One region of the Streptomyces sp. NPDC093097 genome, then DNA from elsewhere that is predicted to be linked to it. Evidence: riboswitches for the same ligand, from Rfam matches in the RefSeq annotation. Region 1 holds a riboswitch; each other region holds the start of a gene.
The links. Region 1 has a riboswitch for cyclic di-AMP ahead of ACIQE0_RS36525 (M23 family metallopeptidase). Riboswitches for the same ligand answer to the same signal wherever they lie in the genome.
Positions count from the first base shown of each region.

Region 2: it holds a riboswitch for cyclic di-AMP, as region 1 does, so the genes downstream of both, ACIQE0_RS14195 (transglycosylase family protein) here and ACIQE0_RS36525 (M23 family metallopeptidase) in region 1, are expected to answer to the same signal.
Region 3: it holds a riboswitch for cyclic di-AMP, as region 1 does, so the genes downstream of both, ACIQE0_RS04265 (NlpC/P60 family protein) here and ACIQE0_RS36525 (M23 family metallopeptidase) in region 1, are expected to answer to the same signal.

Region 1 covers NZ_JBIVOW010000036.1:19,013-23,043, reverse strand. The annotation lists gene ACIQE0_RS36535 (PP2C family protein-serine/threonine phosphatase) at 1-419, shown strand, start outside; gene ACIQE0_RS36530 (DUF2332 domain-containing protein) at 577-1,710, opposite strand; cyclic di-AMP (ydaO/yuaA leader) riboswitch at 2,115-2,280, shown strand; gene ACIQE0_RS36525 (M23 family metallopeptidase) at 2,292-3,605, shown strand; gene ACIQE0_RS36520 (aldo/keto reductase) at 3,720-4,031, shown strand, end outside.
Region 2 covers NZ_JBIVOW010000006.1:423,257-427,287, forward strand. The annotation lists gene ACIQE0_RS14185 (cytochrome P450) at 1-1,166, shown strand, start outside; gene ACIQE0_RS14190 (transglycosylase family protein) at 1,421-2,410, shown strand; cyclic di-AMP (ydaO/yuaA leader) riboswitch at 2,659-2,831, shown strand; gene ACIQE0_RS14195 (transglycosylase family protein) at 2,839-3,537, shown strand; gene eno (phosphopyruvate hydratase) at 3,748-4,031, shown strand, end outside.
Region 3 covers NZ_JBIVOW010000002.1:296,259-300,289, reverse strand. The annotation lists gene ACIQE0_RS04275 (C40 family peptidase) at 1-16, opposite strand, end outside; gene ACIQE0_RS04270 (hypothetical protein) at 279-632, shown strand; gene ACIQE0_RS04265 (NlpC/P60 family protein) at 799-1,956, opposite strand; cyclic di-AMP (ydaO/yuaA leader) riboswitch at 1,964-2,136, opposite strand; gene pcrA (DNA helicase PcrA) at 2,382-4,031, shown strand, end outside.

The DNA of each region.
Region 1 (4,031 bases):
AGGGCTTCACCACGGCGGTCCTGGCGGAGGTCCCCGCCGGGAACCCCTCGGGCCTGCGCATCCTCAACCGCGGCCACCCGCCCCCTCTGCTCCTCACCCCCGAGGGCGGCCTACGGGAGCTGCCCCCGTCCGCCGCCGCGCTGCCGCTGGGGCTGAGCGACGTGGCGGGCTGGCCGGACCGCCCGGACGAGGTCTTCTTCCCGGCCGGCGCGATGCTGTTCCTGTTCACCGACGGGGTGACCGAGGCCCGCGACCGGGCCGGCGACTTCTACGACCCGTCCGTCCGGCTGCGCGGCAGCCACTTCAACGGCCCCGACGACCTGCTGGACGTGGTCATCGAGGACGTCGCCCGGTACACCGGCGGGGCACCCGCCGACGACATGGCGCTGCTGGCGGTCGAGCGGCCCCTGGAGACGTAGGGCGGGGTCGGCGGGTGTTCGGCAGGGCCGGGGGCGGGCGGGCTCGGCGGCGGGTTCGGTGCGGCGCTCAACGACGGCCGAGGGCGGGGCCGGCCCGCGCCGCCCGCCCTCGGCCCCCTGTGCGGCCGTCACGGCCCGCACGGGGCCGCTGGAGCGCCTACGGCCACGCGGACCGGAGCCAGTGCACGCTCTGGCCGTGCGGGCCCGTCAGGGCGACCGGGCGCTCGTCCACGGCGAGGGTCAGCAGCAGGCCGTCCTCGGGCCCCAGGGACCGGTGTTCCGGCGCGGTGATCCACGGCAGCACGCTGTGGTGCTCCTGGGAGATCCAGTGGCCCCCGCCGTTCCGTTCGGCGAGCAGCGACCGCACGAGGCGGGCGAACTCCTCGCGCCGGGCGGGCGGAAGGTAGTTCAGCACCGAGCTGTGGAAGACCACGAGCGTCGCCTCGGGCGGCGCCTGGGCGGCCAGCGCCGGCAGCTCGTCGACCAGGTCGCCGCGGACGAGGACGGGGCGGGGTGCGGTCCGCACCGCCTCGACGGCCGCCGTGAGCCGCGCCGCACGGGCCTCGTCGCCCGGCCAGACCAGGGCCCGCAGCCAGCGGAGGTCGTCCGCGTTCCCGACCGGGTCCAGCGGGTCCAGGTCGATGCCGCCGCGCCAGACGATCTCGGGCAGGTCGCCGGGCAGCGCCGCCGCACCGCCGTCGTCGCCGGGCACCGACCCGCTGGTGCGGCAGGTGAACGTGAGGGGGGACTCCGGTGCGCCCCCTTCGACGGCGGCGCTCCCGTGAGGGCCGCCCGTCCCGCGGCCCGCCTCCTGGACGTACCGGTAGCGGTACCGGTCCGGGTGCAGGCACAGCCCCGCCGACGTCCCGACCTCCAGGAGGGCCAGCGGCTGCGGCAGACGGGCCAGCAGCGGCAGCAGCGCGGCGCAGCGGGCCGGTTCGTTGGTCTGGGTGGAGCGCCGCACGATCACCGAGCGGACCTCATCCCAGTGCCGGACCGTCCACTCGCGCCAGCGCCCGTAGGCCACCGCGCCGCGCGGCCCCAACTCCGCGTGCGGGCCGTCGAGATAGCGCACCGCGGCGAGCAGCAGGTTCGGCTGCTGCTTGTTGCCGGCCGGCAGCGACCCCGAGAGCAGCTCGCAGAACTCGTCGTCCTGGCCGATCCGGGCGGTCAGCTCCTCGTGCGCGTCGGACCGCCCCCGCGCCTGTTGCCGGGAGAACTCCCGGTACCGATCCGCCACTTCCTGTGGGGTGTTGACGACGTTCCCGGTGTTCGTGACGTTGACGACCATGAGGCGACGTTACCGTCCTCACCCTCAGTGATCACGAGGCGTCCCTCCGCATAACAACTGACACACAATCATCGCGAGATCGTTTGGCGCGATGACGCCAACTCGCCCTGTTTGCGGCCGTACTGGGGGCAAAAGTCCACGCCAGGGCTCTTTGGGAGGGCGTGCGGAACCCCCGGGGATTCGTGGGAACGCTTGGATTTCCGCCGTCGTCTCTATTACTGTCCGATAACGGAGCGCGGTCGTCCCAGCCGTCGCAAGTGGCGGCGCCGCGCGCCGACGCCGAATCCCGTACGCACTTTTCCGCACCGCCAGAACGACCCTTGAGCCACCCCTGCACACGCCGGCCTCCCGCCCTGCCCGACCCGTGTCCACGACCCGCGTCGAGCCGCCCGGATCGACCGGTTTCGGGGAGCCTGCCGGATCCGCCTGGGATTGCCGGGAATTGAGTGGAGGGAACCGGGGAACCACCCTCTTGGGGTGAATCGGGCGCCTCCCGCCAGGCGGTGCCCGTAGGAGACCTTCCTGCTCCGAACCCGTCAGCTAACCCGGTAGGCGAGAAGGAAGGAAAGGAGTGCGCCCCCGTGGCGTCCAATAGGCCCGCCCCTCACGCTCCATCCGGCTACGGAGTCGGCGGCCCCGCCGACTTCGGCGGCCCGATCGGCTTCGCCGGCCCCGCCGGCCACGCCGCCCCCATTGGTCCCGGCGGCCCCGCCGAGCCCGGTGATCCCGTCGCGGAACCGGCCAGCGGGGCGCCGTTCGGCGCGGCGCAGCGCGGTGGAGTACCGCTCGACGGGGGGCAGCATCGTGCCGACCCGTCCCATGTCCCCTTCCCCTATGGAGAGTTGCCCGACGGGCGGCCGTCGGGTGACGGCTCGCTGCCCCCTGAGGGGACGCCCCAGGGGGCGTTGCCCGGAGGCGAGCCGGTCCACCGTCCCGAAGGGGACGGCGCCGGGGCGGAGTGGGTCTCGGGTGACGCGGTGGGCGTCGACGAGGAGACCTTCCGTTCCCTGCGCGGCAAGCACCGGGTGGCCAGGCAGCGCGGCAGCGGCCTGGCGCGCGGCGGTACGGCGCTGGGCGTCGGCGTGATCGCGGCGGTCGGCGCGAGCGGAGTGGCCGCCGCCGAGGGCCGGCCGCCGGTGCCGATCTCGATGCCGGACCCCGGCGGTGCGGCCGACGACGCCGCAGCGCACACCCCGGCGGCCGCCCCCCCGGCCACCACCGCGGACGCCTCCGCCCCCGCCGCCGCCCACCCCCGGCCCGGCGACACCACCCAGGGCACGGGCCCGGCCGAGGCGCTGCGCCACCGCATCCTCCAGCAGGGCGGCGGCCCGCAGGAGTCCGGAGCGCCCGAGGAGGAGGTAGCCGGCGGGCAGGCCGTCCAGGACGCGCCGGTGGGCCATGGCGCCGAGGAGCCGACCGCGACGGCGGAGAAGGCGACCGGCGAGGCGCCCGCGACGGCGGCCGCGGCCCCTGCGGCCGGCCAATCCGCCCACCGCGCAACGGACTTCGTCGCCCCGGTCGCCTCCGCCGCCCTCGCCACCGGCTTCGGGCAGATCAGCAACCGCTGGGCCGCGGACCACACCGGACAGGACTTCACGGCCCCAACGGGCACGCTGGTCAGGGCGGTTCACGACGGGACGCTCACCCAGGCCGGCTGGACGGGCGCGTACGGCTACCGCAGCGTCCTCACCCTCGACGACGGCACGGAGCTCTGGTTCTGCCATCTGTCCTCCCTGGTCAGGGCGTCGGGCCGGGTCCATGCGGGCGAGGTCATCGGCCGCGTCGGCGCCACCGGGCACGCCGCCACGCCGCACCTCCACCTGGAGGTCCGCCCCCACGGGGGCGCCCCGACCGACCCGGTGTCCTGGCTGCGCGACCGCGGGGTCGGCATCTGAGGACCAGGCCGGCCGCCCACCCCCCCGTGGGCGGCCGACCGCACCGCGGCGCGGAACGGGGAACAACTCCCCCCGAACGGGAAACAACTCCCCTTGCCCCGGCGTTGATAGGACATGAACGCACCACACGCCCAGAGCTCCACCGGCCACCCGCTCGGTTCGCTGACCGTCTCCCGGCTCTGCCTCGGGGGCAACGTCTTCGGCTGGACGGCCGACGAGGCCCAGTCCTTCGCCGTCCTCGACGCCTACGTGGCCGGCGGGGGGAACTTCATCGACACCGCCGACGTGTACTCGGCCTGGGTGCCCGGCAACAAGGGCGGTGAGTCCGAGACCGTCCTCGGCAACTGGCTCGCGTCCCGCGGCAACCGCGACGACGTCGTGATCGCCACCAAGGTCGGCGCCCACCCCGACCACAAGGGCCTGTCC
Region 2 (4,031 bases), on a different contig from region 1:
ACCGGACGCGGCTGCCCAGTGGCGTCGAGGCGTGGCTGGTCACGCGGTATCCGGACGCCCGGCAGGCGCTCGCCGACGCCCGGCTGTCGAAGAACCCGGCGCACCACTCCGCGGCCGCCCACGGCAAGGGCAAGACGGGCATTCCGGGTGAGCGCAGCGCCAACCTCATGACGCACCTCCTGAACATCGACCCGCCGGACCACACCCGGCTGCGGCGCCTGGTCTCCAAGGCGTTCACCCCGCGCCGGGTCGCCGCGTTCGCGCCGCGCATACAGGAGTTGACCGACCGGCTGATCGACGCCATGGTCGAAAGACAGCACGGCGCCCAGCGGGGGAGCGCCGACCTCATCCATGAGTTCGCCTTCCCGCTGCCGATCTACGCGATCTGCGATCTGCTCGGCGTCCCGGCCGAGGACCAGGACGACTTCCGCGACTGGGCGGGCATGATGATCCGGCACGGCGGGGGGCCGCGCGGCGGCGTCGCCCGTTCCGTGAAGAAGATGCGGGCGTATCTGGCCGAGCTGATCCACCGCAAGCGGGCCGACCTCGGCGACGACCTGATCTCGGGGCTGATCCGGGCCTCCGACCACGGTGAGCACCTCACGGAGAACGAGGCCGCCGCCATGTGCTTCGTGCTGCTGTTCGCCGGCTTCGAGACGACGGTCAACCTGATCGGCAACGGCATCTACGCGCTGCTCCGCAACCCCGCCCAGCGGGAGCTGCTCCAGAAGTCGCTCGCGGCCGGCGACACCGACCTGCTCACCAACGGCATCGAGGAACTGCTGCGCTACGACGGGCCGGTGGAGCTGGCGACCTGGCGGTACGCGACCGAGGAACTGACGCTGGGCGGCGCGCGGATAGCCGAGGGGGACCCGGTGCTGGTGGTGCTGGCCGCCGCCGACCGCGACCCGGCCCGGTTCACCGAGCCGGACGTGCTCGATCTCACGCGGCGTGACAATCCGCATCTGGGATACGGGCACGGCATCCACTACTGCCTCGGCGCACCGCTGGCCCGCCTCGAAGGCCAGACCGCGCTCGCGACGTTGCTGACGCGGCTGCCGGATCTCCAACTTGCGGCGGAACCGGACGAATTGCGCTGGCGCGGCGGGCTCATCATGCGCGGATTGCGCACACTTCCCGTGGAGTTCACGCCCGAACCGTCCTGACCAGGGACGGGCCCATAGTTGACGGAACGTCAGCTGCGTGACCAATGCGTGATAAGCGCTACACCGGCTTGTGACAGCGCGTGACCCCGGTTACCTTTCCAGCGGCGATCGGGTCGGCCGGGGGCTGCCGTACGGCGAACCCTCCGACCCCGATCGGCACCTCCAATCGCCGCGCGAAAGGCAACCGCATGCGTTCCGGGAACGGCCGGCACCGTCGCCCCCGACAAGCACCGGCCATCTTTGTCACGGTCGGAGTGACCGGCGCGGGCCTGGCCCTGCCGTTGCTCAGTGCGGGCGGCGCCCAGGCCGCCGACACCACGACGTGGGACCGCGTCGCCCAGTGCGAGAGCGGGGGCATGTGGAGCTCCGCCAGCGGCAACGGCTTCTACGGCGGCCTCCAGCTCACCCAGGAGATGTGGGACGACTACGGCGGCTCCGCCTACGCCTCCCGCCCCGACCTCGCCAGCCGCGCCCAGCAGATAGCCGTGGCCCAGGCGATCCTCGACGACCGCGGCCCCGACGCGTTCCCCAGCTGCGCGCTGGAGGCCGGACTGGCCAAGGGCGGCAGCAAGCCCGGCGTGGACCCGGGCAGCACCAGCCGGCCCGACCCGCGCCCGTCGCCGAGCCACCCCGCGCACGACGACCCGGCGGACGACGCCCCGGCCGCCGGCGACCCCTCCGGCACGGCGGGAGAGCCGGGCCAGGCGGGCCCGGGCATGGACACGCCCACCCTGCCCGGCAGCGGCTCCGGCTCCGACGCGGACGCCGACACCGGCGTCGACGCCCCGGACGCGCCCTCGGCGACCCCGGCCCCCGCGGACTCCGCGTCCCCCTCCGGGCCCTCGTCCGCCGACCCGTCCCCCTCGTCGTCCGGCCGGCCGGCCACGCCGTCCCACGGGGCGCCCTCCGGGACCCCGTCCGCCCACCCGTCGGGCCCGGCGTCCACGCCGCCCGCCGCCGGCAGGCACCGCGGTGCGCCGGAGGACGGCACGGGTGCCGACGGCGGCCGGGACGGCGACGGCGGCCGGCACCCCTCCCGCGGCGGGGACGCGCACCGCACGCCCCCGGCGGGCACCGGCGACTACCGCGTGCGCCCCGGTGACAACCTGTCAGCCATCGCCGAGCACCACGACCTGCCCGGCGGCTGGCCCGCGCTCTACGACCGCAACCGGGATGTCGTCGGCGCCGACGCGGACCTCATCCTGCCTGGTCAGTTGCTCGATCTCGGCCGGACGCAGGGGTAGTTACCGCAGGTTCGGGGCGTTTCGTAAAAGTGAGATATGGCTCTCGTTGCGGGGGATGGGGGAAACTCCGTCCCCCGTTTCCATACCAGTGCCTACCTGCGGAAATAACCTCCCCGGTGATCAAAAACGGTCAACTGGGTTCAGAAGATGGGGTTTGAACACCAAGGGGCTTTTGCTTACGGTCAGGACCGCTCGCCAAAGCGGGCCCTTCGATCGCACGCCGAGTCCTGCCGGCGGTCGGAGTCGACGACGCGCAAGCGCCGAAGGCAGGAGCGGGGGACCCAAGGTAAGTGCCGGCCCCGCCCGCGAAAGCGGGTCAGCCGGCTTGGGGTGAAGCCGCGTGCGCAGCAGTGCACGCGGCCGGGCAGCTCACACGGCCCGAACCCGACAGCTCACCTCGTAGGCGTCGGTGAGGAAACGAACGCACGATGCTGATCAACAAGGGCAAGCACCGCCGCAGCTCCAAGGCCGTCCGCGTCGCCACCCTGGCCGGTGTCGCCGGCGCCGCCGTCGCCGTCCCGCTGATGGGCGCCACCTCCGCTTCCGCCGCCTCCGTCGCCACCTGGGACAAGGTCGCCCAGTGCGAGTCCGGCGGCAACTGGTCGATCAACACCGGTAACGGCTACTACGGTGGCCTGCAGTTCTCGAACTCCAGCTGGGCCGCCGCCGGCGGTACCCAGTACGCGGCCCGCGCCGACCTGGCCACCAAGGCCCAGCAGATCGCCGTGGCCGAGAAGCTCCTCGCCATGCAGGGCCCGGGTGCCTGGGGCTGCGCCGGCGCCGGCAACCTGACCGCCGGTGGCCCGGCCGCCAACGTCGACACCTCCGGCGCCACCGTCAAGAAGAGCCAGGGCACCGAGCTCCGCAAGCAGACCCAGGGCGCCGAGGTCCGCAAGCAGACCCAGGGCACCACCAAGAAGTCCGCCCCGGTCCGCGAGCAGTCCCGCCCGGCCGCCCCGCAGGACTCGCACCGCTCCGGTGCCACCTACACCGTGAAGTCGGGCGACACCCTCGCCAAGATCGCCAAGGCGCACGGCACCCACTGGAAGGCGCTCTACGCCGCCAACAAGTCCGTCATCGGCGGCAACCCCAACCTGATCTTCCCGGGCCAGCACCTCAGCATCTGAGCCTGACCCGCAAGAGCTGCCCCGCCCCGGCGCGTACCCCCGAGCGCGCCGTGGCGGGGCTTCTTGCGTGCCGCCCCGCCACGGCGTTCCCCGCATAGCGAACACTGCGCGGAAACCTCCCGTGAACTGGGATTTCGGGCTGCTTGCCGGGTTTTTTGGACCCGTGGAGCGGGCCACGGGCGAGCGGATCCGTCCAAGGCCGTTAGGCTCATGCCGAGAACTCCAGACACCTCCGAAGGAGACAACGTGCCGTCCATCGACGTCGTCGTAGCCCGCGAAATTCTCGACTCGCGAGGTAATCCCACGGTCGAGGTCGAGGTCGGCCTCGACGACGGCAGCACCGGCCGTGCCGCCGTTCCGTCCGGTGCCTCGACCGGCGCCTTCGAGGCCGTCGAGCTCCGGGACGGCGACCCCAACCGCTACCTCGGCAAGGGCGTGGAGAAGGCCGTCCTGGCCGTCATCGAGCAGATCGGCCCGGAGCTGGTCGGCTACGA
Region 3 (4,031 bases), on a different contig from region 1:
TGTGGTGCGACGCCATGGCGGCCGTCACTTCCTTCCTGCGGGGCGAAGGCGACCGGGGCGGGGGTGCCGGCCCGGTCGGGTGTGCAGGAGGAAGTTAGGCCCGCGGTCACGGTGCCGAACCCCCTTGCCCGGCATTGCCCGTATCCGACCGCTCGCGATGCGCGGATGACCGGCCCGGCGGCCGGAGGAGGGCCGGGAGCGGCGGGCCCTGACCGAAGCGGGCATCGCGGGCGCCCTGCCGGAAAGGGCGTGCTATAGGGCGGATACGATCCAGCACTATGGACGTAGTAATCAATGCCGTCGTCGCTCTGCACATCATCGGTATCGCCTCCCTCCTGGGCGGTTTCCTGACCCAGATGAAGGCGATGAGCGCGGGCACCGCCCGCTTCGTGCCGGCCATGCTGCACGGCGCGCTGACGATGCTGGTCACCGGCATCGCGCTGGTCGGTCTGAACGAGATGCAGGGGGCCTCGCTCAACAACATCAAGATCGGCATCAAGATGACCGTCCTGGTGGTGATCCTGGCGCTGGTCTACGTCAAGCGGGACGAGGAGACGCTCGCCAAGCCGCTCTTCGGCGCGGTCGGCGGCCTCACCATGCTCAACATCTTCATCGCGGTGCTCTGGACCTGAGCCCGCCCGGCGGCCCGGCCCCGCCCGGCAAGCGGCGGCCCCGGGCCCCGCACCGCCGTGACGCAACGGCACACCGCGCGGTCATCCCGCTCCGTACTCCGGAGACGGCGGATGACCGCGCGGTGGCGTGTGGGGGGTGGGTCCGCGGGCGCGGGGCACGCGCAGGCTAGGCGGGCCGGACGCTCCCGTAGATCGGCATGTAGTAGATCGACTCGATCCGGACGTTGGCGCCCGGGTGCGGGGCGTGGATCATCTTGCCGTCGCCGATGTACATCCCGACGTGGCTGATGTCGTTGTAGAAGAACACCAGGTCACCGGGCTGGAGATCGGCGGTGGCGACCCGGGTGCCGGTCTTGACCTGGTCCCAGGTCGTGCGCGGCAGGTCGACCCCGGCCGCCTTCCACGCGGCCTGCGTCAGGCCCGAGCAGTCGTAGGAGCTGGGCCCGGTGGCGCCCCAGACGTACGGCTTGCCCATCTGGGCGCGGACGAACGCGAGCGCCTTCTGGGCCTTGGTGCTGTACGAGCCGCCGTCCGAGGAACCGCCGCCGGAGGAGGTGCCGCCGCCGGACGACGTGCCGCCGCCGGGGGTGGTCTGGCCGGAGCCGTCGGTGGGCTGCTGCCGCCGCTTCTCGGCCTCCTCCCGGGCCTTGCGCTCGGCCTCGGCCTGCTTCTGGCGCTCCAGCTCGGCCAGCCGCGCCTTCTCCTGCGCGGTCAGCCGGGACAGCAGCTGCCGGGCCTGCGCCAGCTTGCCCTGGACCTCCCGCTTGTTGTCCTTCAGGGACGTCTGCGACTGCTGGAGGTCCTCCAGGCTGCGGGTGGCCTCGACGCGCTGGCGGGTGGCCGTGGCGGCCTGCTTCTGGTAGTCGCTGACCGCCTGCTTCTGCTGCCCGCTCAGGCGCTCCATCAGGTGGTTGCGGTCGGCGAACTGCTGCGGGTCCTTGGCCAGCATCAGCTGGGCGGTCGGGTTGATCCCGCCGCTCTGGTACTGCGCCGAGGCGAACGTGCCCAGCCGGCGCCGGGACTCGTTCATCTTCTCCGCGCGCCGGGCCGCCTCGTCGAGCAGGCGGTTCACGGTGCGCTGCTGGCCGGCCGCCTTCTCCTTGGCGGCGTTGTACTTCTGGGTGGAGACCTCCGCCTGCTGGTACAGGTCGTCGACCTTCTGCTTGACCTCTTCGATGCTCTGCTGCGGCGCCTTGGGGGCGGCGTTCGCGGTCTGCGACAGCAGGGTGACCGAGGCCAGCGCGGCGGTGGTGAGCCCGGTCGCGGTACGGCGACCGGCGGGCGTGGCGAGTATGGGGGTGCGCGGCTTGCGATGGGACGCCAAGGCCGGCGACTCCTTCCGTGGACCGCCTACCGGGTTAGCTGTCGGGTTCGGGCGGTCTGCTGACGGAAGGCTTGCCCTACGGCCGGTGCGTCCGCCTGGCGACGGTCACCCCGGTCGATTCACCCCAGTTGTGCTCTTGGGTCCCCGGCTCCGGATGCCTGGGGGCAGCGCCGGACTCGGCGGGGGCGGCCCGTGCGAACGCTCTCGTCCGCTGGGACGGCGGGCTGCCCGAGCGAGACCGTAGCCAACTCGTGTGGCTCCTGTGAAGGCGAGTGTTCGATATGCCCGAAACCTTTTCGTGACCTGGACCTGCGCGGCCCCTCGGCCCCGCCCGGCGGCGTACTGCATGCTCCGGCCGGGGCGGGAGCGGACAATCCGTCACTCCGGGTCCGGTTGTCAGTGCGGCGGCCTAGACTCGGTGGGCGATGAGCAGCCTCTTTGACGACAGCTTCCTGGCGGATCTCGGCCCCCCGGACGAGGAGCCCCCGCCGCCGCCCGAGGACGAGCACGGCCCGGTCCCGGAGGAGATGCCCGCCGACCTCTTCGGCGGGGAGTTCGACGCGCCCGCGCCCAGGGAGCCGTACTACCGCGACGGCGCCGCCCGCCCGGCCCTCGACCCGGCGGCCCTCCTGGAGGGGCTCAACGACCAGCAGAAGGCCGCCGTGGTGCACAGCAGCGGCCCGCTGCTGATCGTCGCCGGCGCCGGCTCCGGCAAGACCCGGGTGCTCACCCACCGCATCGCCCACCTCCTCGCCGAGCGGCACGTCCACCCCGGCCAGATCCTCGCGATCACCTTCACCAACAAGGCCGCGGGTGAGATGAAGGAGCGCGTCGAGCAGCTGGTCGGCCCGCGGGCCGGCGCCATGTGGGTCTCCACCTTCCACAGCGCCTGCGTGCGGATCCTGCGCCGCGAGTCCAAGAAGCTCGGCTTCACCTCGTCCTTCTCGATCTACGACGCGGCCGACTCCAAGCGCCTGATGGCCCTGGTCTGCCGCGATCTGGACCTGGACCCCAAGCGCTTCCCGCCCAAGTCCTTCAGCGCGAAGATCTCCAACCTCAAGAACGAGCTCATCGACGAGGAGACCTTCGCCGGGACGGCGGCCGACGGCTTCGAGAAGACCCTGGCCCAGGCGTACGCGATGTACCAGGCGCGGCTGCGCGAGGCCAACGCCCTGGACTTCGACGACATCATCATGACGACGGTCCATCTGCTCCAGGCGTTCCCGGACGTCGCCGAGCACTACCGCCGCCGCTTCCGCCACGTCCTCGTCGACGAGTACCAGGACACCAACCACGCCCAGTACACCCTCGTGCGCGAACTGGTCGGCCCCGGCAGCCAGGAGACGCCCGCCGCCGAGCTGTGCGTGGTCGGTGACGCCGACCAGTCCATCTACGCCTTCCGCGGCGCCACGATCCGCAACATCCTCCAGTTCGAGGAGGACTACCCGGACGCCACCACGATCCTGCTGGAGCAGAACTACCGCTCCTCGCAGACGATCCTCTCCGCCGCCAACGCCGTCATCGAGCGCAACGAGAACCGCCGCCCCAAGAACCTCTGGACGGACGCCGGCGCCGGCGCCCGGATCACCGGCTACGTCGCCGACACCGAGCACGACGAGGCCCAGTTCGTCGCCGACGAGATCGACCGGCTCACCGACGCCGGCGACGCCAAGGCCGGCGACGTCGCGGTCTTCTACCGCACCAACGCCCAGTCCCGCGTCTTCGAAGAGATCTTCATCCGGGTCGGGCTGCCCTACAAGGTCGTCGGCGGCGTGCGCTTCTACGAGCGCAAGGAGGTCCGCGACATCCTGGCCTACCTCCGGGTGCTCGCCAACCCCGAGGACGCCGTCCCGCTGCGCCGGATCCTCAACGTCCCCAAGCGCGGCATCGGCGACCGGGCCGAGGCGATGATCGAGGCGCTGGCCTCACGCGAGAAGATCACCTTCCCGCAGGCGCTGCGCCGGGTCGACGAGGCGTACGGCATGGCCGCCCGCTCCGCCAACGCCGTCAAGCGCTTCAACGCCCTGATGGAGGAGCTGCGCACCATCGTGGAGTCCGGGGCCGGCCCCGCCACG